Regions from separate parts of the Pseudomonas arvensis genome, predicted to be linked through region 1. Evidence: predicted binding sites of a transcription regulator. Region 1 holds the regulator's gene; the other holds the start of a gene.

What was found. The regulator FliA, encoded in region 1, starts transcription of late flagellar genes. The targets are predictions, from matches to a motif close to CTAAAGTTTNNNNNNNNNNNGCCGNTAA.
Region 2: the regulator FliA is predicted to act here: its motif matches at 8,547-8,574, upstream of AB3G88_RS05750 (flagellar protein MotY).

What each region holds. Positions count from the first base shown of each region.
Region 1 is NZ_CP162038.1:4,327,649-4,339,558, reverse strand. Features, by position in the region: gene flhF (flagellar biosynthesis GTPase FlhF) at 1-1,131, shown strand, start outside; gene fleN (flagellar synthesis regulator FleN) at 1,238-2,071, shown strand; gene fliA (RNA polymerase sigma factor FliA) at 2,068-2,808, shown strand; partial or broken gene AB3G88_RS19460 (chemotaxis response regulator CheY) at 2,979-3,354, shown strand; gene AB3G88_RS19455 (protein phosphatase CheZ) at 3,373-4,161, shown strand; gene AB3G88_RS19450 (chemotaxis protein CheA) at 4,173-6,329, shown strand; gene AB3G88_RS19445 (protein-glutamate methylesterase/protein-glutamine glutaminase) at 6,378-7,517, shown strand; gene AB3G88_RS19440 (flagellar motor protein) at 7,517-8,257, shown strand; gene motD (flagellar motor protein MotD) at 8,289-9,176, shown strand; gene AB3G88_RS19430 (ParA family protein) at 9,227-10,015, shown strand; gene AB3G88_RS19425 (CheW domain-containing protein) at 10,015-10,815, shown strand; gene AB3G88_RS19420 (chemotaxis protein CheW) at 10,896-11,378, shown strand; gene AB3G88_RS19415 (DUF2802 domain-containing protein) at 11,379-11,771, shown strand.
Region 2 is NZ_CP162038.1:1,271,010-1,282,919, reverse strand. Features, by position in the region: gene apbC (iron-sulfur cluster carrier protein ApbC) at 1-522, opposite strand, end outside; gene metG (methionine--tRNA ligase) at 694-2,745, shown strand; gene rsxB (electron transport complex subunit RsxB) at 2,859-3,821, shown strand; gene nth (endonuclease III) at 3,966-4,604, shown strand; gene AB3G88_RS05765 (PA3496 family putative envelope integrity protein) at 4,712-4,894, shown strand; gene AB3G88_RS05760 (response regulator transcription factor) at 4,976-5,608, opposite strand; gene AB3G88_RS05755 (argininosuccinate synthase) at 6,228-7,445, opposite strand; gene AB3G88_RS05750 (flagellar protein MotY) at 7,575-8,483, opposite strand; gene pyrC (dihydroorotase) at 8,640-9,686, shown strand; gene rnt (ribonuclease T) at 9,683-10,354, shown strand; gene AB3G88_RS05735 (peroxiredoxin) at 10,495-11,097, opposite strand; gene AB3G88_RS05730 (bacterioferritin-associated ferredoxin) at 11,342-11,560, shown strand; gene bfr (bacterioferritin) at 11,762-11,910, shown strand, end outside.

The DNA.
Region 1 (11,910 bases):
GAGCTGCGCAAGACCGCCTCGCGCATCGTCTCGGCCCAGGCTGAACTGAGCATGCGTGGCGACAGCGATACCACCACCAATCGCCAGTTGTTCGCCGGCCTGCCGCTGACCGCTGCCGAGCCCCTGGTTGAGCCGACCTTCGTCGAGCCGCCGCGTCCTGCCGCGCCAGCCCCGGCCGCGGCTGTCGACCAGCGTGTGTTCGACTCGATGCGCTTTGAACTCAACGGCCTGCGCGAACTGCTCGAAGTGCAGCTCGGCTCGCTGGCCTGGACGCAACTGCAAGGCAGCAAACCGCAACAGGCCAACCTGTGGCGCCGCCTGCAACGCATCGGCTTGTCCGGCCCGTTGTCCCGCGACCTGCTGGCCCTGACCACCGAAATCGAAGAACCACGCCAGGCCTGGCGCATGTTGCTGGCCCACTTGGCGCGGATGATTACTACCCCGGAAATCGAACCCCTGGAAGAGGGCGGTATCATTGCCATGGTCGGCCCTGCCGGCATGGGCAAGACCACCACCCTGGCCAAGCTGGCAGCGCGTTATGTGCTCAAGTACGGCGCGAACAACATCGCGCTGGTGAGCATGGACAGCTACCGCATCGGCGCCCAGGAGCAACTCAAGACGCTGGGCCGCATCCTCAATGTGCCGGTGACCCACGTCGACCCGGGCCAATCCCTGGCCAACGCCCTCGACCCGCTGCTGCGCAAGCGCGTGGTGCTGATCGACACCGCTGGCCTGCAAGCCAGCGACCCGGCGTTGCGCATGCAGCTGGAAAGCCTGGCCGGGCGTGGCATCAAGTCGAAAAATTACCTGGTGCTTGCAACCACCAGCCAGAAACAGGTTCTTACCGCTGCGTACCATAGCTACAAGCGCTGCGGCCTGGCCGGTTGCATCCTGACCAAACTGGATGAAACCGCCAGCCTGGGCGAAGTGTTGAGCCTGGCTATCAGCCATGAACTACCGGTTGCCTACCTGACCGACGGGCCGCGGATCCCGGATGATCTGCATCTGCCGCGCCGTCATCAGTTGGTCAGCCGCGCCGTCAGCGTGCAAATGCAAGAAGAGCCTAGCGAGGAAGCGATGGCCGATATGTTCGCCGACCTCTACCACAACCCGGCAAAACGGGTCGGTTGAAGTCAGGATGAACACCGTGAAATGTACCTACATCGATGGTCTGCAAGCGATTCACGCGGCCAAGCCATGTAGCCTGCGTCTAAGCAAGACAAGGTAAAGAAATAAAATGGGCAGCATGCATCCCGTACAGGTGATCGCGGTGACCGGCGGCAAAGGTGGCGTCGGGAAAACTAACGTGTCAGTGAATTTGTCCCTGGCCCTGGCAGAGCTTGGCCGTCGCGTCATGCTGCTGGACGCTGACCTGGGGCTGGCGAACGTCGACGTTCTGCTGGGACTGACGCCCAAACATACCCTTGCCGATGTGATCGAAGGGCGCTGCGAGCTGCGCGATGTGCTGCTCCAGGGCCCCGGTGGGATCCGCATCGTGCCGGCCGCCTCCGGCACCCAGAGCATGGTGCACCTGAGCCCGGCGCAACATGCCGGCCTGATCCAGGCATTCAGTGATATCGGCGACAACCTCGACGTGCTGGTGATCGACACCGCCGCCGGGATCGGCGAGTCCGTGGTCAGCTTCGTGCGCGCCGCGCAGGAAGTGTTGCTGGTGGTCTGCGATGAACCCACCTCGATCACCGACGCCTACGCCCTGATCAAACTGCTTAACCGTGACTACGGCATGAACCGCTTCCGCGTCCTGGCCAACATGGCCCAGAGCCCGCAGGAAGGGCGCAACCTGTTCGCCAAGTTGACCAAGGTCACGGATCGCTTTCTCGATGTCGCCTTACAATACGTCGGCGCAGTTCCCTACGACGAGTGTGTGCGCAAGGCTGTGCAAAAGCAGCGTGCGGTCTACGAAGCGTTCCCTCGTTCCAAATGCGCACTGGCGTTCAAGGCTATTGCCCAGAAGGTCGATACCTGGCCGTTGCCCGCCAACCCACGGGGGCATCTGGAGTTTTTCGTCGAGCGATTGGTACATCAGACGAGCGCAGGACCGGTGCTATGACAGCGAACGGCTACAACGCCTACAAGAAGTCTGCCCGTGACAGTCAGGGTGAGTTGATTGAGCGCTATGCGCCGCTGGTCAAGCGTATCGCCTATCACCTGTTGGCACGCCTGCCTGCCAGCGTGCAGGTCGAAGACCTGATCCAGGCCGGCATGATCGGCTTGCTCGAAGTGTCGACCAAGTACGACGCCAGCAAAGGCGCGAGTTTCGAGACGTATGCGGGCATCCGCATCCGTGGCGCGATGCTCGATGAGGTGCGTAAAGGCGATTGGGCACCGCGTTCGGTGCATCGCAATACGCGCATGGTCAGTGACGCAATTCGTGCAATTGAAGCAAAAACCGGCCGCGACGCTAAAGATCACGAAGTTGCGGCCGAACTCCAATTGAGTCTCGACGATTACTACGGGATTTTGAACGATACCTTGGGCAGCCGCCTGTTCAGTTTCGACGACCTGTTGCAGGACGGCGAACACGAAGGGTTGCACGAGGACGGCGCGAGCGCGCACATGGAGCCGTCACGTGACTTGGAGGATGAACGCTTCCAGGGCGCATTGGCGGACGCCATTGCCAACTTGCCCGAGCGCGAGCGGTTAGTGTTGGCGCTGTACTACGACGAAGAGCTGAACCTCAAGGAAATCGGTGAGGTCCTGGGGGTCAGCGAATCGCGTGTCAGCCAGTTGCACAGCCAATGCGCAGCCCGCTTGCGGGGGCGTTTGGGAGAGTGGCGAGCGCGCTGACAGGCAGTGTGGGGAGCACTGCAAAGCGATACCGCGATGGTGATAGGCCATCGCGGGTTCGATCCGTGGTGCCCCCGGCAGTCCTTTTTGTGTAATGCCTGTTGATTGAAATGGCGCGTCCAGGTGCTGGGCGCGTTTAAGACTGCTTGGAGGTCGAATTGGACAAGAACATGAAAATCCTCATCGTTGATGACTTCTCAACGATGCGGCGGATCATAAAAAACCTGTTGCGTGACCTTGGGTTCACAAACACGGTCGAGGCGGATGACGGCCTTACGGCGATTCCGATCCTCAACAGCGGGAGCATCGACTTTCTGGTAACGGACTGGAACATGCCAGGCATGACGGGCATCGACTTGTTGCGCCACGTGCGCGCCGACGAAAAATTGCGCAGTCTTCCCGTGTTGATGGTAACCGCCGAAGCCAAGCGTGAGCAGATCATCGAAGCCGCCCAAGCCGGGGTCAACGGTTACGTGGTCAAGCCATTCACTGCACAGGCCTTGAAAGAGAAGATCGAAAAAGATCTTTGAACGCATCCACGGCTAATGCCATCGCGGGGGAGCTATGGAGCATAACGAATCGTCACAGGGAGACTTCGAGTCCACCCTGAAAAAGCATGCTCACCAGTTGGTCGACAGCCTTGAAAAAGGCCATTTCGGCGACGCGGTGCAGTTGATCCATGAGCTCAACCAGACCCGTGACCGCGGCCTGTACCAGGAAGTGGGCAAGCTCACACGCGAGCTGCACAGTGCGATCGTCAATTTTCAGATTGACCCGCACATGCCCCAGGCCGAAGAAATCTCGCAGATCACTGATGCCACCGAACGCCTGTCCTACGTGGTCAGGCTGACCGAGGCCGCGGCCAACCGCACCATGGACCTGGTGGAAAACGCCACGCCTCTGGTCAATGGCATGGCCACTGAAGCCCAGGCGCTGAGCGTTGACTGGGGCCGCTTCATGCGTCGTGAAGTGGGGGCTGAAGAGTTTCGTGAATTGGCCCGTCGGGTTGACGGTTTCCTGTCGCGCAGCGAACAGGAAAACCGCACGGTCGCCAGCAACCTCAATGACATCCTGCTGGCCCAGGATTATCAGGACCTCACCGGTCAGGTGATCAAGCGCGTGACCCAGTTGGTCACCGAAGTGGAAAGCAATCTGCTCAAATTGGTGCTCATGGCTGGCCAGGTAGACCGTTTTGCCGGCATCGAACATGACCGCGAAGCGATCCTCTCTGAAAAAGATCCACAAAAACATCTCGCCAAGGGTGAAGGTCCGCAGATTCATGCCGATAAACGTGAAGACGTTGTGTCAGGTCAGGATGACGTAGATGACCTGTTATCCAGTTTAGGCTTCTAAGGAGCACCCACATGAGCTTCGGCGCCGATGAAGAGATCCTTCAGGATTTCCTTGTAGAGGCCGGCGAAATTTTAGAGCAACTGTCCGAACAACTGGTCGAGCTGGAAAGCCGACCGGATGATGCGAACCTGCTCAATGCAATTTTTCGCGGTTTTCATACTGTAAAAGGGGGCGCCGGCTTCCTCCAGCTCCATGAGCTGGTGGAGTGCTGCCACATCGCCGAGAACGTGTTCGACATCCTGCGCAAGGGTGAGCGTCACGTTGATTCGGAGTTGATGGACGTGATTCTCGAAGCACTGGATGCGGTCAACGGCATGTTCAGCGAAGTTCGCGAACGTGCCCCGATCACCGCGGCCACCCCGGAACTGCTGGCCGCCCTGGCGCGCTATGCAGAGCCGGCCGACACCACGGCAGCGCCGGTGGTCGAGGCTGAGCCTGAGCCGGTGGCGGAGCCTGAAGCGGACGTGACCGACAGTGAGTTCGAGCAGTTGCTCAACTCCCTCAGTGCCGTCAAGGCCGAGGCTGAAGCGCCGGCCGCCGTTGCCCCGCCAGCGGCGCCGACCAGCGAAGACATCACCGACGCCGAGTTCGAATCGCTGCTCGACCAGTTGCACGGCAAGGGCCAGTTCGCCGCCGATGCGGTGGCGCCTGTCGCGGCTGTCGAAGCACCTGCGGCCCCGGCCAGCACCGACATCACCGATGACGAATTCGAAGCCTTGCTGGACCAGTTGCACGGCAAAGGCACGTTTGCGGTCGACGCCCTGCCGGAAGTGGCGGCAGCGCCTGCTGCGGCCGCCAGTGCCAAGCCTGCGGACGATGGGTTGATCTCCGATCACGAATTCGAAGCGCTGCTGGACGATTTGCACGGCAAGGGCAAGTTCACCGAAGTCGCCTCGACGGCGGCTGTGGCCACGGCGGCACCGGTTGCCGCCAAGGCCGCCGCGCCAGCACCTGCGCGTGCTGCGGCGCCACCGCCGCCGGAAAAACCGGCCAGTGAAGCCGAAACCACCGTGCGGGTTGATACCGCGCGCCTGGACGACATCATGAACATGGTCGGCGAGCTGGTGCTGGTGCGTAACCGCCTGGTGCGCCTGGGCCTGAGCAGTGGTGATGAAGCCATGCAAAAGGCCGTGTCGAACCTCGACGTGGTGACCGCTGACCTGCAAACCGCGGTGATGAAGACCCGGATGCAGCCGATCAAGAAAGTCTTCGGCCGCTTCCCGCGCCTGGTTCGTGACCTGGCGCGCCAACTGAAGAAAGAGATCAACCTGGAACTGGTGGGTGAAGAAACCGACCTCGACAAAAACCTTGTCGAGGCCCTGGCCGACCCGCTGGTCCACTTGGTGCGCAACGCTGTCGACCACGGCGTCGAAACGCCGGAAGAACGCGAAGCCTCGGGCAAGTCCCGTGGCGGCAAGGTGATTCTGGCGGCGGAGCAGGAAGGCGACCACATCCTGCTGTCGATCACCGATGACGGCAAGGGCATGGACCCGGCGATCTTGCGCAATATCGCGGTCAAGCGTGGCGTGATGGACAAGGACGCCGCCGACCGCCTGACCGACACCGAATGCTACAACCTGATCTTCGCCCCAGGCTTCTCGACCAAAACCGAGATTTCCGACGTGTCGGGCCGTGGCGTGGGCATGGACGTGGTGAAGACCAAGATCAGCCAGCTCAATGGTTCGATCAACATCTACTCGACCAAGGGCCAGGGCTCCAAGATCGTGATCAAGGTGCCGTTGACCTTGGCGATCATGCCGACCCTGATGGTGATGCTGGGCAACCAGGCGTTCGCCTTCCCGCTGGTCAACGTCAACGAGATCTTCCACCTCGACCTGTCGCGCACCAACGTGGTGGACGGCCAGGAAGTGGTGATCGTGCGCGACAAGGCGCTGCCGCTGTTCTACCTCAAGCGCTGGCTGGTTGCATCGGCTGCCCATGAAGAACAGCGCGAAGGCCATGTGGTGATTCTCTCGGTGGGCACCCAGCGGATCGGCTTTGTCGTCGACCAACTGGTTGGCCAGGAAGAAGTGGTCATCAAGCCTTTGGGCAAAATGCTGCAGGGGACCCCGGGCATGTCGGGTGCGACCATCACCGGTGACGGTCGGATCGCGCTGATTCTCGATGTTCCGAGCATGCTCAAGCGTTACGCCGCACGGCGTATTTGATTCTGGTGGGGCAGGGCGGTAATGCCCGCCCCACCTAACGGAGTGTTTATGGCAGTCAAGGTCCTGGTGGTGGACGATTCGGGTTTCTTCCGCCGCCGCGTCTCGGAAATTCTTTCCGCCGATCCAAGCATCCAGGTGGTCGGTACGGCCACCAACGGCAAAGAGGCGATTGATCAAGCCATTGCGCTGAAGCCGGACGTGATCACCATGGACTACGAGATGCCGATGATGGATGGCATTACGGCAGTCCGGCACATCATGCAACGCTGCCCGACCCCGGTATTGATGTTCTCCTCGCTGACCCATGAAGGCGCCCGAGTGACCCTCGATGCGCTGGATGCCGGTGCGGTGGACTTCCTGCCGAAGAATTTCGAAGACATCTCGCGCAACCCCGAGAAGGTCAAGCAAATGCTGTGCGAGAAAGTCCACAGCATTTCCCGCAGTAACCGTCGCAGCCTGTTCAGCGCGCCTACGCCAGCGCCTGCCCCGGTAGCGCCTGCGGCTGCACCTACCAGTTCCTCGTTCAGTCGCCCGGCGCCTGCCCCGGTTGCCCGGCCCGCGCCGCCGCCGGTACGCACCTCGGCACCGACGGCTGGGCATTCCCATTCGCCAGCGCCCAAGCGCAAGGCCTACAAACTCGTTGCCATCGGTACGTCTACCGGCGGCCCAGTGGCCTTGCAGCGCGTACTGACCCAACTGCCGGCCAACTTCCCGGCGCCGATCGTGTTGATCCAGCACATGCCGGCGGCGTTTACCAAAGCCTTTGCCGAGCGTCTGGACAAGCTGTGCCGCATCAGCGTCAAGGAAGCCGAGGATGGCGACATCCTGCGTCCGGGCCTGGCGTTGCTGGCCCCGGGCGGCAAGCAGATGATGGTCGACGGCCGTGGCGCAATCAAAATCCTGCCGGGTGACGAGCGCCTCAACTACAAGCCGTGCGTGGACATTACCTTCGGTTCTGCAGCCAAGTCCTACGGCGACAAAGTTCTGGCGGTAGTGCTTACCGGCATGGGCGCCGACGGCCGTGAAGGCGCGCGTCTGCTCAAGCAGGGCGGCAGCGCGATCTGGGCCCAGGACGAAGCCAGCTGCGTGATCTATGGCATGCCGATGGCCATCGTCAAGGCTGACCTGGCCGACGCCGTGTACAGCCTGGACGACATCGGCAAGCATCTGGTGGAGGCCTGCCTCTGATGGATGTGTTGAGCCTGATCGGCATCACCATGGCGTTTGTCGCCATTATCGGCGGCAACTACCTCGAAGGTGGTCACCTCGGCGCGCTGGCCAACGGCCCGGCGGCGCTGATCGTGATCGGCGGCACTGTGGGCGCTGCGTTGTTGCAGTCACCGATGAGTTCGTTCAAGCGTGCGATGCAGATCGTGGTCTGGATTATTTTCCCGCCACGTGTCGACTTGGCCGGTGGCATCGACCGGGTGGTCAACTGGAGCCTCACCGCACGCAAGGAAGGCCTGCTGGGCCTGGAAGGCGTGGCGGATGCCGAACCCGACAGCTACTCGCGCAAAGGCCTGCAATTGCTGGTCGACGGCGCCGAGCCGGAAGCGATCCGCAGCATCCTTGAAGTGGATTTCTACACCCAGGAAAGCCGCGACATCAACGCCGCCAAAGTTTTTGAAAGCATGGGCGGCTACGCGCCGACCATCGGCATCATCGGCGCAGTCATGGGCCTGATCCACGTGATGGGCAACCTGGCCGATCCTTCCCAATTGGGCAGCGGTATTGCGGTGGCGTTCGTCGCGACTATCTATGGTGTGGCCAGTGCCAACCTGGTGCTGTTGCCGGTGGCGAGCAAGCTCAAGTCGATTGCCATGCGCCAATCCCGTTACCGCGAGATGTTGCTCGAAGGCATCCTGTCGATTGCCGAGGGCGAGAACCCGCGCTCCATCGAATTGAAGCTCCAGGGCTTCATGGATTGATGGGGATGCTTTCTGTAGAGGTGAGCTGCCAATGAGCCGTCGCCGTCGCGAGCCTGAAGAACACGTCAACCACGAACGCTGGCTGGTGTCCTACGCGGACTTCATCACCTTGCTGTTCGCGTTCTTCGTGGTGATGTATTCCATCTCGTCGATCAACGAAGGCAAGTACAAGGTCATTTCCCAGGCGTTGATCGGCGTGTTCAACGATGCCGACCGCTCGCTCAAGCCGATCCCAATTGGTGAGGAACGGCCCAAGAGCGTGACCCCGGCCAAGCCGCTGGTCAACGACAGCGACGAAACCGCTGCCGGCGTGGGCGGTACCAGCGACCCGCTGAAAAGCATTGCCGATGACATCAGCGCCGCGTTCGGCGACCTGATCAGCTCCAACCAGATGACGGTGCGCGGCAATGAGTTGTGGGTGGAGATCGAGCTCAATTCCAGCCTGTTGTTCGCCAGCGCCGATGCGTTGCCCAGCGATCAGGCGTTCACCATCATCGACAAGGTGGCGGCGATCCTCAAACCGTTTGAAAACCCGGTCCACGTCGAAGGCTTTACCGACAACGTGCCGATCAGCACCGCGCAGTACCCGACCAACTGGGAACTGTCCTCGGCCCGTGCCGCCAGCATCGTACGTATGCTCGCGATGCAGGGCGTGAACCCCGGACGCCTGGCGTCGGTAGGCTATGGCGAGTTCCAGCCGGTGGCCAATAACGCCACGCTCGAAGGCCGTGCGCGCAACCGTCGGGTGGTGTTGGTCGTTTCACGCAACCTGGATGTGCGCCGCAGCCTGACCGGCACCGGCACTGCCAATGCAACACCGGACGCGGCCTTGAAGCGTGCTGGCACACAAACTGCACCGGCCCCTGCAAAGCCGCCGGTTCGGCAGAGTGCCGTCAATTCTCCGTCACCGGCTCAATAACCTATGCAATGTCTCGGTCGCGCGTGTGTCCACCGGGAGGAATCATCCGAATGAGAGTCTGGGCAGTTGCCAATCAAAAAGGTGGGGTCGGCAAGACCACCACCTCCATCGCTTTAGCCGGCTTGCTGGCCGAGGCGGGCAAGCGTGTGGTCGTGGTCGACCTCGACCCCCATGGCTCGATGACCAGCTATTTCGGTTACGACCCGGACGCGCTGGAGCACAGCAACTACGACCTGTTCCTGCACAAGGGCAATGTGCCGAGCGACTTGCCCGGCCAATTGCTGCTGCCGACCAGTAACGAGAGCATTTCCCTGCTGCCGTCCAGCACCGCGTTGGCCACCCTTGAGCGCCAATCGCCGGGGCAGAGCGGCCTCGGCCTGGTGATCGCCAAGACCCTGGCGCAACTGTGGCAGGACTTCGATTACGCGATCATCGACAGCCCGCCGTTGCTCGGTGTGCTGATGGTCAACGCGTTGGCGGCCAGCCAGCAACTGGTGATCCCGGTGCAGACCGAGCACCTGGCGGTCAAGGGCCTGGAACGCATGGTCAGCACCCTGGCAATGATCAACCGCTCGCGCAAGCAGGCGCTGCCGTACAGCATCGTGCCGACCTTGTTCGACCGTCGGACCCAGGCCTCGCTGGGCACCTTGCGCGTATTGCGTGACGCCTACCCGGAGACCATCTGGAACGGCTACATCCCCGTGGACACGCGCCTGCGTGACGCCAGCCGTGCCGGGCTGACGCCGTCGCAGTTCGACGGCAAGAGCCGTGGGGTGCTGGCCTACCGCGCATTGCTCAAGCACCTGCTGTCCCAGCAGCTTGTCGCGCAGGTGGCCTGATGAATCGTCCTGTCCAACTCAAGACCCGGCCGCAACTGGCACTGGAATCCTACCTGGATGCCTTGCTGCAGGAAGCGACCGGGGAAGAACTGCCGGAACCGATCCTGGTGCTGGAGCCTGCGGTAGAAGAACCGTCGGCGAGTATTCTGGATGAGTTCCAGTTGGCCGTATTGGAAGAGCAGGCGCGTGACGCGTATACCGCGCCGGTGATCGTGCCGGTCGCCGTGCCGGTGGCCATGCCTGTCGCGCCGGTGGTGGTCGAACCGGTTGTGGAAGTGCATATGCCACCGAGCATTACGCCGCCACCCGTAAGCGGTGATGATCGTCCGGCCTGGGCGGCCGAGCCGTTCGAATGCCTGCTGTTCGACGTCGCCGGGTTGACCCTCGCGGTGCCGCTGGTGTGCCTGGGTTCAATCTATTCCCTGGAAGGCCAGGAATTGACCCCGCTGTTCGGGCAACCGGAGTGGTTCCTCGGGATCCTGCCGAGCCAGGCCGGTAACCTCAAGGTCCTGGACACCGCACGCTGGGTGATGCCCGACCGCTACCGCGATGACTTCCGCCAGGGTTTGCAATATGTAATCTCGGTGCAGGGCTACGAATGGGGGCTGGCCGTGCATCAAGTCAGCCGCTCGTTGCGCCTGGACCCGAACGAAATCAAATGGCGCAGTCACCGGGGCCAGCGGCCTTGGCTGGCCGGCACCGTGATCGAACACATGTGCGCGTTGCTCGACGTCGCCGAACTGGCCGAGTTGATCGCCAGCGGTGCCGTCAAGTCGATGCCCGTAAACATACGCAGTTGATTGAACAATAAGGGCCGCGCGCGAGTGCGGCCAACGAAGCACACACGCCGTACGCAACGGCATTTGAAGGGGTCATGAGTATGAGCAGTAATCCAAGTAAGAGCACTACAGACGATCCGATCCTGCAATGGGTTACCTTCAAGCTGGACAACGAAACCTACGGCATTAACGTGATGCGCGTGCAGGAAGTGCTGCGCTACACCGAGATCGCCCCGGTTCCAGGTGCGCCAAGCTACGTGCTGGGCATCATCAACCTGCGCGGCAACGTGGTGACGGTAATCGACACCCGCCAGCGTTTCGGTCTCGATGCGACCGAGATCAGCGACAACACGCGTATCGTCATCATCGAAGCCGACAAGCAAGTGGTCGGGATCATGGTCGACAGCGTCGCCGAAGTGGTTTACCTGCGCCAATCGGAAGTGGAAACCGCGCCGAACGTGGGTAACGAGGAATCGGCCAAGTTCATCCAGGGCGTGTGCAACAAGAACAACGAACTGCTGATTCTGGTTGAGCTGGACAAGATGATGAGCGAAGAAGAGTGGTCGGATCTGGAGAACATCTGATTGTTTTTTGAAGCCTTGGTGATTGTCCTGGCCCTGCTGTGGGCCGGGACGCTGGCGTTTTTGCTGCGCTACGTGCGTCAGCAGCGCGAATTGGCGATGCAGCAGGCCGAGCGCGATGCAGTGCGTGACCGGCGCATCCTGGAATTGGTCAGACGGGTTGATCACTTCCAGCAAAGTGCGGTGAAGGTCGGGGATGAGGTGCATGAACTGCGCGCCATCCTCGCGCCGTTGCCGGACAAGCTGGCGCAGATCGAACAGCGCGACCCGGCGAGCCTGTCGTTTGCCCAGGCGGCGAAGCTGGTGGGCATGGGCGCGACGGTGGATGAGCTGACCCAGTCCTGCGGCTTGACCCAGGCTGAAGCGCAATTGATGAGTAAATTGCACAAAAGCTGAGGATGGGTTCACGCCTGCCAATACCGCTCTGACCCTTGAGTTAGAGCGGTGCAGTGTGAAAGTTGGGGCGGCCGGGAATGGCTGTTTTTGCGAAATGTGTCACAGTGCCATCTTTTATCGGGGCACTTTTGTGTCGTTG
Region 2 (11,910 bases), 3.1 Mb from region 1:
CATGACTTCCACGCCCAGGGATTCGATGGGCACGAACCACTTCTGATCCTTGACCTTCGGCCGCGTACCTTCGGCAATCCCAAACATCACGCCTTGGCTTGGGCCATAGATGTCGGCGTCAAGAATGCCTACGCGGGCGCCTTCACGGGCCAGGGCCAGCGCCAGGTTGGCCGCCGTGGTGGATTTACCCACACCGCCCTTGCCGGAGGCCACGGCCACCACGTTCTTGACGTTAGCCAGGCCCGGAATCTGTGCCTGGGCCTTGTGCGGCGCGATCACGCACTGGATGTCGACCTTGGCTGAACGAACACCGTCGAGACCTTCGATAGCCATTTGCAACATCTGCGCCCAGCCACTTTTGAACAGCCCGGCGGCATAACCCAGCTCCAGCTGCACCGCCACCTGATCCCCCTGGACCTCAATGGCTCGCACACAGCCGGCACTGACCGGGTCCAGATTCAAATAGGGGTCGGTGTACTGGCGAAGAACGGCTTCCACCGCTGCGCGATTCACGGCGCTCATGGGCTACTCCCGAAAAAGACTGACTGAAACAGGCGGCTATCCTAACCGTTCCGGCCGCTGAACGGCACGCTTTCGAAGGGCTGGAAAATTCTGAAACAGCGTCACGGGGTGAAATAAATTTCCCGGCGCTTTATAGTGGCCGACCTCCGTTTCATCAAGTAGCCGAGCCCCATGTCCGAGCCACGCAAGATCCTCGTCACCAGCGCCCTGCCCTATGCCAATGGTTCTATCCATCTTGGCCATATGCTTGAGTACATCCAGACCGATATGTGGGTGCGCTTCCAGAAGCACCGCGGCAACCAATGCATCTATGTCTGCGCGGACGACGCCCACGGTTCGGCCATCATGCTGCGCGCCGAAAAGGAAGGCATCACCCCGGAACAACTGATCGCCAATGTGCAGGCTGAACACAGCGCCGACTTTGCCGAGTTCCTGGTGGACTTCGACAACTTCCACTCCACTCACGCCGAAGAAAATCGTGAGCTGTCGAGCCAGATCTACCTCAAGTTGCGTGATGCCGGGCACATTGCCCAGCGTTCGATCACCCAGTATTTCGACCCGGAAAAGAAAATGTTCCTGGCCGACCGCTTCATCAAGGGCACCTGCCCGAAATGCGGCACTGAAGACCAGTACGGCGACAACTGTGAAAAATGCGGTGCCACTTATGCACCGACTGACCTGAAGGATCCGAAGTCGGCAATCTCCGGCGCCACGCCGGTACTCAAGGATTCCCAGCACTTCTTCTTCAAACTCCCGGATTTCCAGCAGATGCTGCAAACCTGGACCCGCAGCGGCACCCTGCAGGATGCCGTGGCGAACAAGATCGCCGAATGGCTGGATGCCGGCCTGCAGCAGTGGGATATCTCCCGCGATGCACCGTACTTCGGCTTCGAGATCCCGGATGAGCCGGGCAAGTATTTCTATGTGTGGCTGGACGCGCCGATCGGCTACATGGCCAGCTTCAAGAACCTCTGCGACCGCACGCCGGAGTTGGACTTCGACGCGTTCTGGGGCAAGGACTCCACCGCCGAGTTGTACCACTTCATCGGCAAGGACATCGTCAACTTCCACGCCCTGTTCTGGCCGGCGATGCTCGAAGGTTCGGGCTACCGCAAGCCGACCGGTATCAACGTGCACGGCTACCTGACGGTCAACGGCCAGAAGATGTCCAAGTCCCGTGGCACCTTTATCAAGGCGCGCACCTACCTGGACCACCTGTCGCCGGAATACCTGCGCTACTACTACGCGTCCAAGCTGGGCCGTGGCGTCGACGACCTGGACCTGAACCTGGAAGACTTCGTACAGAAGGTCAACTCGGACCTTGTCGGCAAAGTCGTCAACATCGCCAGCCGTTGCGCCGGTTTCATCCACAAGGGTAATGCCGGGTTACTGGTTGCAGAAAATGCCGCACCGGAACTGACCGACGCGTTCCTGGCCGCCGCGCCAAGCATCGCCGACGCCTATGAAGCCCGCGACTTTGCCCGCGCCATGCGCGAGATCATGGGCCTGGCCGACCGCGCCAACGCCTGGATCGCCGACAAGGCCCCGTGGTCGCTGAACAAGCAGGAAGGCAAGCAGGCAGAAGTCCAGGCGATCTGCGCCACCGGCGTCAACCTGTTCCGCCAGTTGGTGATCTTCCTCAAACCGGTGCTGCCACTGCTGGCGGCCGACGCCGAGGCATTCCTCAACGTCGCCCCGTTGACCTGGAACGACCACACCACCTTGCTCAGCAACCACCAGTTGAACGAGTTCAAGCCGCTGATGACCCGTATCGACCCGGTAAAAGTCCAGGCCATGACCGACGCTTCGAAAGAAGACCTGGCCGCCAGCCAGACCGACACCGGCTCGGCTGCACCAGCGGGCAACGGTGAGTTGGCCAAAGACCCGCTTTCTCCGGAAATCGAGTTTGACGCCTTTGCCGCCGTTGACCTGCGTGTTGCGCTGATCATCAAGGCCGAAGCCGTGGAAGGCGCCGACAAACTGCTGCGCCTGACCCTGGACATCGGTGACGAGCAGCGCAATGTGTTCTCCGGGATCAAGAGCGCGTATCCGGACCCCTCCAAGCTCGATGGTCGCCTGACCATGATGATCGCCAACCTCAAGCCACGCAAAATGAAGTTCGGTATCTCCGAAGGCATGGTGATGGCGGCTGGCCCTGGTGGTGAAGAGATCTACCTGCTCAGCCCCGATAGCGGCGCCAAGCCGGGTCAGCGCATCAAGTAACCCTGCAAATCAGCCCTGCCGTCTCGGCGACAGGGCTGTTGAGCTAGTGCCCCTTTCTCGCTTGCCGGATAATCAGGCCCTGTTTGTTTAACCGGCTTGCCAATGATCACCCCATGAATCTGATTCAACGTATCGACGCGCTGCTGCCGCAGACCCAATGCGGAAAGTGCGGGCACCCGGGTTGCAAGCCTTACGCCGAGGGCATCGCGCAGGGCGAGGCCATCAATAAGTGCCCGCCCGGTGGGCAGGAAACCATTGCAGGCCTTGCGCTGCTGCTGCGCGTACCGGTGCTGGACCTCGACACCAGCCGTGGCGAGGCGCCAGCGCAGGTTGCGTACATCCGCGAGGCTGAGTGCATCGGGTGCACCAAGTGCATCCAGGCTTGCCCGGTAGATGCCATCGTTGGCGCCGCCAAGTTTATGCACACGGTGATTATCGATGAGTGCACGGGCTGCGACCTGTGCGTTGCACCGTGTCCGGTGGACTGCATCGAGATGCGCCCGCCGATCACCGTGCTGCCTATCGTAGGTGGCCTGGCGGCCAACGACGAAGAACGTCATGACCGTGAAATCAAGCGCAACCGCGCACGGCGGCGCTTCGAGCAACGTAACGCGCGCTTGCAACGAGAAGAAGAGCACAAGCTCGCCGAACGCCTGGCCCGAGCCAGACGCGTGGTACCGGAGCCTCCCACACAGCTGGATACTCACGAGGCCACGAGGGATGCGTCGATCAAGAAAGCCAAGATCAACGTTGCAATGAGCCGCGCCCAATTACACAAATCGCTGAAGGCATTTGGGCATCCGCCAACATTTGAGCAGCAATCACAGTTGATCGTTCTGCAACAGCAGTTCGAAGCAGCAGAACAGGCACTGGCCGCCTTGGACCAGAACAACGCGCTCGCGACGCCGCTCCCCAGCAACAACAACGCCGCCCTCAAACGCGCCAAGATCCAGTTGGCGATGCGCCGCGCAGAGCTGAAGAAAGCCCAGGACCAACAGGGTGATGCACAACAATTGGCCGACGCAAGAAGCAAGGTCGATGAGGCCCAAAGCCAGCTGGATGCCCATGGTGACTGACGCGCCCTGGGGTGGTTGATGGCCATTGCCGCCCCCCGTTGATACCTGTCGGGTTTATGCTCCTCGGGTCGTTGCTCGCAGGGTTCCAGGCCTGGACCCACTATTCGAAACTACGCTGATCGCCTGCAAGGAATCCTAAGCCCGATGAACGCCGCAAAACGCCTGGAAATTTTCCGCAGGTTTCACGAAGACAATCCGGAACCCAAGACCGAACTGGCCTACTCCTCGCCGTTCGAGTTGCTGATTGCGGTGATACTGTCGGCCCAGTCTACGGACGTTGGCGTCAACAAGGCCACGGCCAAGCTGTATCCCGTGGCAAACACACCAGAGGCAATCTATGCCCTGGGTGTGGACGGGTTGTCGGAGTACATCAAGACCATAGGCCTGTACAACAGCAAGGCCAAGAATGTCATCGAGACATGCCGCCTATTGGTGGAACTGCATGGCAGCGAAGTGCCACGAACCCGCGAAGCCTTGGAAGCCCTGCCGGGCGTGGGCCGCAAAACCGCGAACGTGGTGCTCAATACCGCATTCCGACAACTGACAATGGCCGTGGACACCCACATTTTCCGGGTCAGCAATCGAACCGGCATTGCCCGCGGCAAGAACGTGGTTGAGGTGGAAAAGCAGTTGATGAAATTTGTGCCCAAGCCTTACCTGCTCGACTCCCACCACTGGCTGATCCTGCACGGGCGTTACGTTTGCCAGGCCCGCAAGCCACGCTGCGGCAGCTGCCGCATCGAAGACCTGTGCGAATACAAGGAAAAGACATCGGACGATTGAGAGCTCATTGGTTTTCTCGATCAATCGATTGAAAAAATCTTTTTTACCCGTCCATGGATTATCGTTATAAGGAGCGCCAACGGCAGTCTTACTCCGGAGTTAACGTTATGAGCACTGACAAAGAACAGTTGGATGTGGAAGACGACCTCGTTGAGTCGGATGACGATGACGCGCAAGCCCCTGTGGCCGAGGTGGCCAAGACCAATCTGAGCAAACGCCGTACTATCGACAATCTTCTGGAAGAACGACGCTTGCAAAAACAACTGTCCGACTACGACTTCGATCTCTGAAGAGCGCTAGACGGCCGGAAGCCTCCCTGACGGAGGCTTTTTTATGCCGACTATCCCGGACTATGTGCAGGCTGCCCTCCTCTATACCAAGCCATTACGCTGGGCGAGCTCGATCAGGTCCACGAGGGAACGAGCATTGAGCTTGAGCAGCAGGCGAGTCTTATAGGTGCTGACCGTCTTGTTGCTGAGGAACATTCCGTCGGCGATCTCCTTGTTGGTTCTACCCCGGGCCAATTGCTGCAACACCATCATTTCGCGACCCGACAAACGCTCGACCATATCGGCCTCGCTGGCATTGCCCATGGTAGAGCGTACCGAGTTGAGTGCCTGGTTCGGAAAGTAGCTGTAGCCCGACAACACTGCCTTGATCGCACTCAGCAGCTCGGTCAGGTCCTGTTGCTTGCACACATAGCCGGCAGCACCGGCCTGCATGCAACGCATGGAAAAATGACCAGGGGCCTGCGAGGTGAGCACCAGCACCTTGAACGGTATTGCTTGCTTGGTAGATGACAGCCGGCAAATAACTTCCAGGCCATCGAGTTTGGGAATCCCAATATCCAGTATGACAATGTCCGGCATATGCTCCCGTGCAAGTTGCAACGCATCGACACCGTTATCGGTCTCGGCAACGACCTCATAACCATGGCGTTCCATTAGCATACGCACAGCAAGACGAATGACGGGATGATCATCCACGATCAGCACTTTATTCATGAGAAAGTCCAATTTCGCTGTTCGAATTATTTAGAGCAAGCACAATAGCCTAGTCGTTTGCTAGTTGGCATAGCGCTCCCCCCCAGGCAAGAGCAAGCAGAGACCCACCCCACAGCGATAAAGGAAATGCCCTACAAAAAAACGCAGACTTGGATGTTTCCAGTTTTATAGAGCCTTTCAGACCTTTCCGGCATTTTTCATATTTTGAGCGAAATCTCCCTAGGAACCCCGACACCAAGTAACCATGCTGCACACCGCTATCAGGAAATGCCTCTTGCACATCGACTGCAGAGGCGCGGGCAGGGGTAAAAAAATCAACATTTTCAGCTCCATTTAACATATTTATTTACATCCTTATTTCCTACAGACCCATGTGTCTTTTACATACTCCCGTAACTACATGAGTGAATTATCTGTAAGACTGGTTCCTACACATATGTAAAAAATTCATTCCTCCCTACAAAAAACGCAGATAACGCACGGCAATCAAGAGTCGAGTTTCCGAAAAGTTTGAACACTGGGTTTAAACAACCTTGAACAACACCGACTTATTTAAAATCCTGGGCAAAAAAATGGCCCCTTGAAAACAAGGGGCCACTCTTCACAACCGGCGAAACCCTCAGAACAACGAGCGGCCTTTGTTGGCAGCGATGCGCATGCGCAATGCGTTCAACTTGATAAAGCCTGCTGCATCCGCCTGGTTATAGGCGCCGCCATCTTCTTCGAAGGTGGCGATGTTGGCGTCGAACAGCGAGTCATCGGACTTGCGACCGGTAACGATCACATTGCCCTTGTACAGCTTCAGGCGCACAACGCCATTCACGTGGGCCTGGGAGGCGTCGATCATCTGTTGCAGCATCAGACGCTCTGGGCTCCACCAGTAGCCGGTGTAGATCAGGCTGGCGTACTTGGGCATCAACTCGTCTTTGAGGTGAGCCACTTCGCGGTCCAGGGTGATGGACTCGATGGCGCGGTGAGCGCGCAGCATGATGGTGCCACCTGGAGTCTCGTAGCAGCCACGGGACTTCATGCCCACGTAGCGGTTCTCGACGATGTCGAGACGGCCAATGCCGTGTTCGCCACCGATACGGTTCAGGGTCGCCAGCACGGTGGCCGGAGTCATTTCGACGCCGTCCAGTGCGACGATGTCGCCGTTGCGGTAGGTCAGTTCCAGGTATTGCGCCTTGTCTGGAGCGTTCTCCGGGGAGACGGTCCACTTCCACATGTCTTCTTCGTGCTCGGTCCAGGTGTCTTCCAGCACGCCGCCTTCATAGGAGATGTGCAGCAGGTTGGCGTCCATCGAGTACGGGGATTTCTTCTTGCCATGACGCTCGATCGGGATTGCGTGCTTTTCAGCGTAATCCATCAGCTTTTCACGGGAGAGCAAATCCCATTCACGCCAAGGAGCAATCACTTTCACGCCAGGCTTGAGTGCGTAGGCACCCAGTTCGAAACGCACCTGGTCGTTGCCCTTGCCGGTGGCGCCATGGGAAATAGCGTCGGCGCCGGTTTCGTTGGCGATTTCGATCAGGCGCTTGGCGATCAGCGGGCGTGCGATGGAGGTACCCAGCAGGTACTCGCCTTCGTAGACGGTGTTGGCGCGAAACATCGGGAAGACGAAATCGCGGACGAATTCTTCGCGCAGGTCGTCAATGTAGATCTCTTTCACGCCCATGGCTTGCGCCTTGGCACGTGCAGGTTCGACCTCTTCACCCTGACCCAGGTCAGCGGTGAAGGTCACCACTTCACAGTTATAAGTATCCTGCAGCCACTTGAGGATCACCGAAGTGTCCAGGCCGCCGGAATACGCGAGAACGACCTTGTTTACGTCGGCCATGCCATCACTCCACGGGGTTGTACGGAAAGGCGTCGATTCTACCGACCAAAACCGTGAAATTACAGGGGCGCGACAGCAAATGAAGATAAAGCGACAGATTATGTCGAGGGCGCGACCGACGGCCGCCCCTTAAGAAGTGTGCGCGGGGTTGCTCGGCACAGCAGCCTGAGGCGCCGGTTTCTCGGGGGCAGCCACCCGCTCAAGCTGAATATTCACCCGGCGGTTGCGCGCCCGGTTGGCGGCATTTGTATTCGGTGCCAAAGGATAGCTCTCGCCATGGAAGCGCAGGGTGATCTGGGATTCCTGGATGCCATTGGCCTTGAAGTAGTCCATCACCGCCAGTGCACGACGCCGTGATACATCGCGATTGCTCAGGCGATTGCCGCTGTTGTCCGAGTGACCGTTCAATTCGATGTGGTTGACGGTAGGGTCCGCTTTCAGGAACTCGAGAATCACCGCCAGCTTCTGCTTGGCCGCCGCGTCCAGCTCGATACCACCGCCGGGAAAACCGACTTCGGTCTGCTTGACCTGATCGTAATTCATCGGCAGCAACTTGGCCGTGCACAGCTGATAGTCACTATAGGCCTTGTTGAATTTCACCGGCAGCAGGCGAATCTCTGAATAGCCGCCCTCGCGCCCGTAGTGACGCACGGTGGGTGAACGGCCATCGAGCAAACCATTGAACAGGCGCCCGGCCTGGGCCTGGGAGCTGTTGAACAGCACGTCGCCACTGCCTGCGCGCACGGCGCCGAGATTGATATCGCCACGACCAGGCTGCCACGGCGCCGCAGCGGCCAACAAGGTGGCGGATCCTGAACCCAGCGAGCCGTTATAGGCTTTCAGGCGGAATGTCGCCTGCTCACCGGCCCGGCGCACGAACTCACCCGAACCGAAATCGGTGATCGGTTGGGTCAGGCGGCACTCGAACTTGTCACCCTCCACCTTCCACTCAATATTCTCCAGACGTGTCTGGAACGTGAGGGCCATTGCAGGCAGGCTGGCGAACACACTGAGCAGGGCTAGATAATGCTGGCGCACGGGAGGCTCCACTGGTTTCTACAACACTTCAAAGCGTCATACATCGATAAGGCATACGAAAGGCTATCGGATGCATCCTGCAAAACTTGATAGCGAGTGCCTGCAAGAGTCTTTTCCGGTAGCATTCCCACCAGATTGACCCGCCTGGAATCCCCAATGTCCGACCGCCTGACCCTGCTGCGTCCCGACGACTGGCATATTCATCTTCGCGATGGTGCTGCGTTGCCCCAAACCGTGGCCGATGTAGCGCGCACGTTTGGCCGCGCCATCATCATGCCTAACCTGGTACCACCGGTGCGTAACGCCGCTGAAGCCGATGCCTATCGCCAGCGTATCCTCGCTGCACGACCGGCCGGCAGCCGCTTCGAACCATTGATGGTGCTCTACCTCACCGACCGCACCCAGCCCGAAGAAATTCGCGAGGCCAAGGCCAGCGGTTATGTACACGCCGCCAAGCTGTATCCGGCTGGCGCGACCACCAACTCCGATTCCGGCGTGACCAGCATCGACAAGATCCTGCCCGCCATCGAAGCCATGGCCGAAGTCGGCATGCCGCTGCTGATCCACGGTGAAGTCACCCGTGGCGACGTGGACGTGTTCGATCGCGAGAAGGTCTTCATCGACGAGCACATGCGCCGCGTGGTCGAGTTGTTCCCGACCCTCAAGGTGGTGTTCGAGCACATCACCACGGCCGATGCCGTGCAGTTCGTCACCGAGGCCTCGGCCAACGTCGGCGCAACCATCACCGCGCATCACCTGCTCTATAACCGCAACCATATGCTGGTGGGCGGGATTCGGCCGCACTTCTATTGCCTGCCGATCCTCAAGCGCAATACCCACCAGGTGGCGCTGCTGGATGCCGCGACCAGCGGTAACCCGAAGTTCTTCCTCGGCACTGACTCGGCGCCCCACGCCCAGCACGCCAAGGAAGCCGCGTGTGGCTGTGCCGGTTGCTACACCGCCTATGCCGCCATCGAGCTGTACGCCGAAGCGTTCGAACAACGCAACGCTCTGGATAAACTCGAAGGTTTCGCCAGCCTCAACGGCCCACGTTTCTATGGCCTGCCGGCGAATACCGACCGCATCACCCTGGTCCGGGAAGACTGGACCGCCCCTGCCAGCCTGCCATTTGGCGAGCTGACCGTTATCCCGCTGCGCGCCGGTGAAACACTGCGCTGGCGCCTGCTGGAGGAAAGCAAGTGAGTGAAGACCATTACGATGACGACCAGGAACACGGTGGCGGTGGTTCACGCCACCCGATGGCCGAACGTTTCCGCGGCTACCTGCCTGTCGTTATCGACGTAGAAACCGGCGGCTTCAATTGCGCCACCGATGCGCTGCTGGAAATTGCCGCGACGACCATCGGCATGGATGAACAGGGCTTCGTTTATCCAGAACACACCCATTTCTTCCGCGTCGAGCCGTTTGAAGGTGCCAACATCGAAGCGGCAGCCCTGGAGTTCACCGGGATCAAGCTGGATCACCCCTTGCGCATGGCCGTCAGCGAAGAAGCGGCACTGACCGACATTTTCCGTGGCGTTCGCAAGGCGTTGAAGGCCAATGGCTGCAAGCGTGCGATCCTGGTGGGGCATAACAGCAGCTTCGATCTGGGCTTTCTGAATGCTGCCGTGGCCCGCCTGGACATGAAGCGCAACCCGTTTCATCCGTTCTCCAGCTTCGACACCGCCACCCTGGCTGGCCTGGCTTATGGCCAGACCGTACTGGCCAAGGCGTGCCAGGCCGCCGGTATCGACTTCGACGGTCGCGAAGCCCACTCGGCGCGCTACGACACCGAGAAGACCGCTGATCTGTTCTGCGGCATCGTCAACCGCTGGAAACAAATGGGCGGTTGGGAAGACTTCGGCGACTGAGGCTGACTCGAACGGGCTTTCATGGCTAGGCGGGCTTGTCGTGGTGAGCGGGCTTGCTCGCTCACCACAACTACAGGTCAAAACCCGCACATAAAAAAACCGGCCCTCACAGGCCGGTTTTTTTTCACCGCGAATCTGGCTTACAGCTTGCCAGCGTTCTCGGTCAGGTAAGCCGCAACGCCTTCTGGCGAAGCGTTCATGCCTTTGTCGCCTTTCTTCCAGTTTGCAGGGCAAACTTCGCCGTGCTCTTCGTGGAATTGCAGCGCGTCAACCAGGCGAATCAGCTCTTCCATGTTACGGCCCAGTGGCAGGTCGTTGATGATCTGCGAGCGAACAACGCCCTTGTCGTCGATCAGGAACGCGCCACGGAAGGCAACGCCGCCTTCAGACTCAACGTCGTAGGCCTTGGCGATGTCGTGCTTCATGTCAGCAGCCATGGTGTATTTGACTTTGCCGATGCCGCCATCGTTGATGGCGGTGTTGCGCCAGGCGTTGTGGGTGAAATGGGAGTCGATGGAAACAGCAACCACTTCAACGTTACGCGCCTTGAAATCGTCCATGCGGTGGTCCAGCGCGATCAGCTCCGAAGGGCAGACGAAGGTGAAGTCCAACGGGTAGAAGAACACCAGGCCGTATTTGCCTTTGATGGCTTCAGACAGCTTGAAGCTGTCTACGATTTCGCCATTGCCGAGGACGGCTGGTACGTCGAAATCCGGGGCTTGTTTGCCGACGAGTACGCTCATTGGGTATCTCCTGATGGGGGTGACTTGAAGTAAAAGGATCCCTTCCAGTGTGTCGTGGGTAAACGACAACGCTGTGACGGGATCACGCTTCGTGAAGACCGACCATCATACACGGCTCGGGAAAAAACCGTTCGTCAGCGGGTAATCATTCTGACCAGAGAAAGACAGAATCTACTTTGACAATCATTCTCGTTAACATTAAGATCCATCGCACTTAAGCCTTAACCCGCGACGGTTCTCCCTTATGTATGTGTGCCTGTGTACTGGCGTCACCGACGGACAAATCCGCGAAGCAATCTATGAAGGTTGCTGCAGCTACAAGGAAGTGCGTGAAACCACCGGCGTTGCCAGCCAATGTGGCAAATGTGCTTGCCTCGCCAAGCAAGTGGTTCGGGAAACCCTGACGCAGCTGCAGACAGCCCAGGCCGCGCTCCCGTACTCAGCAGAATTTACACACGCTTAAAACAGCGTGTTTTAAAGAACCGGACTTAGTGTCCGGTTTTTTTATGCCTGTAATTCAATTAGTTAGCGTCAAGACGCGGAACACAAACATTCTTATTCCGATTAATTTTCATTTATTATTCAATAACTTAGGTTTGACACTAGGGTTTTCGCCGCTCAAACTCCGCCCTATATACAGCTATTACAGGGCAGGACCCCAGTCATGAAAGGCGACATCTCAGTCATCCAGCAACTCAACAAAATCCTTGCCAATGAACTGGTCGCGATCAATCAGTACTTCCTGCATGCGCGCATGTATGACGACTGGGGCCTGGAAAAGCTCGGCAAGCGCGAATACAAAGAATCCATCAA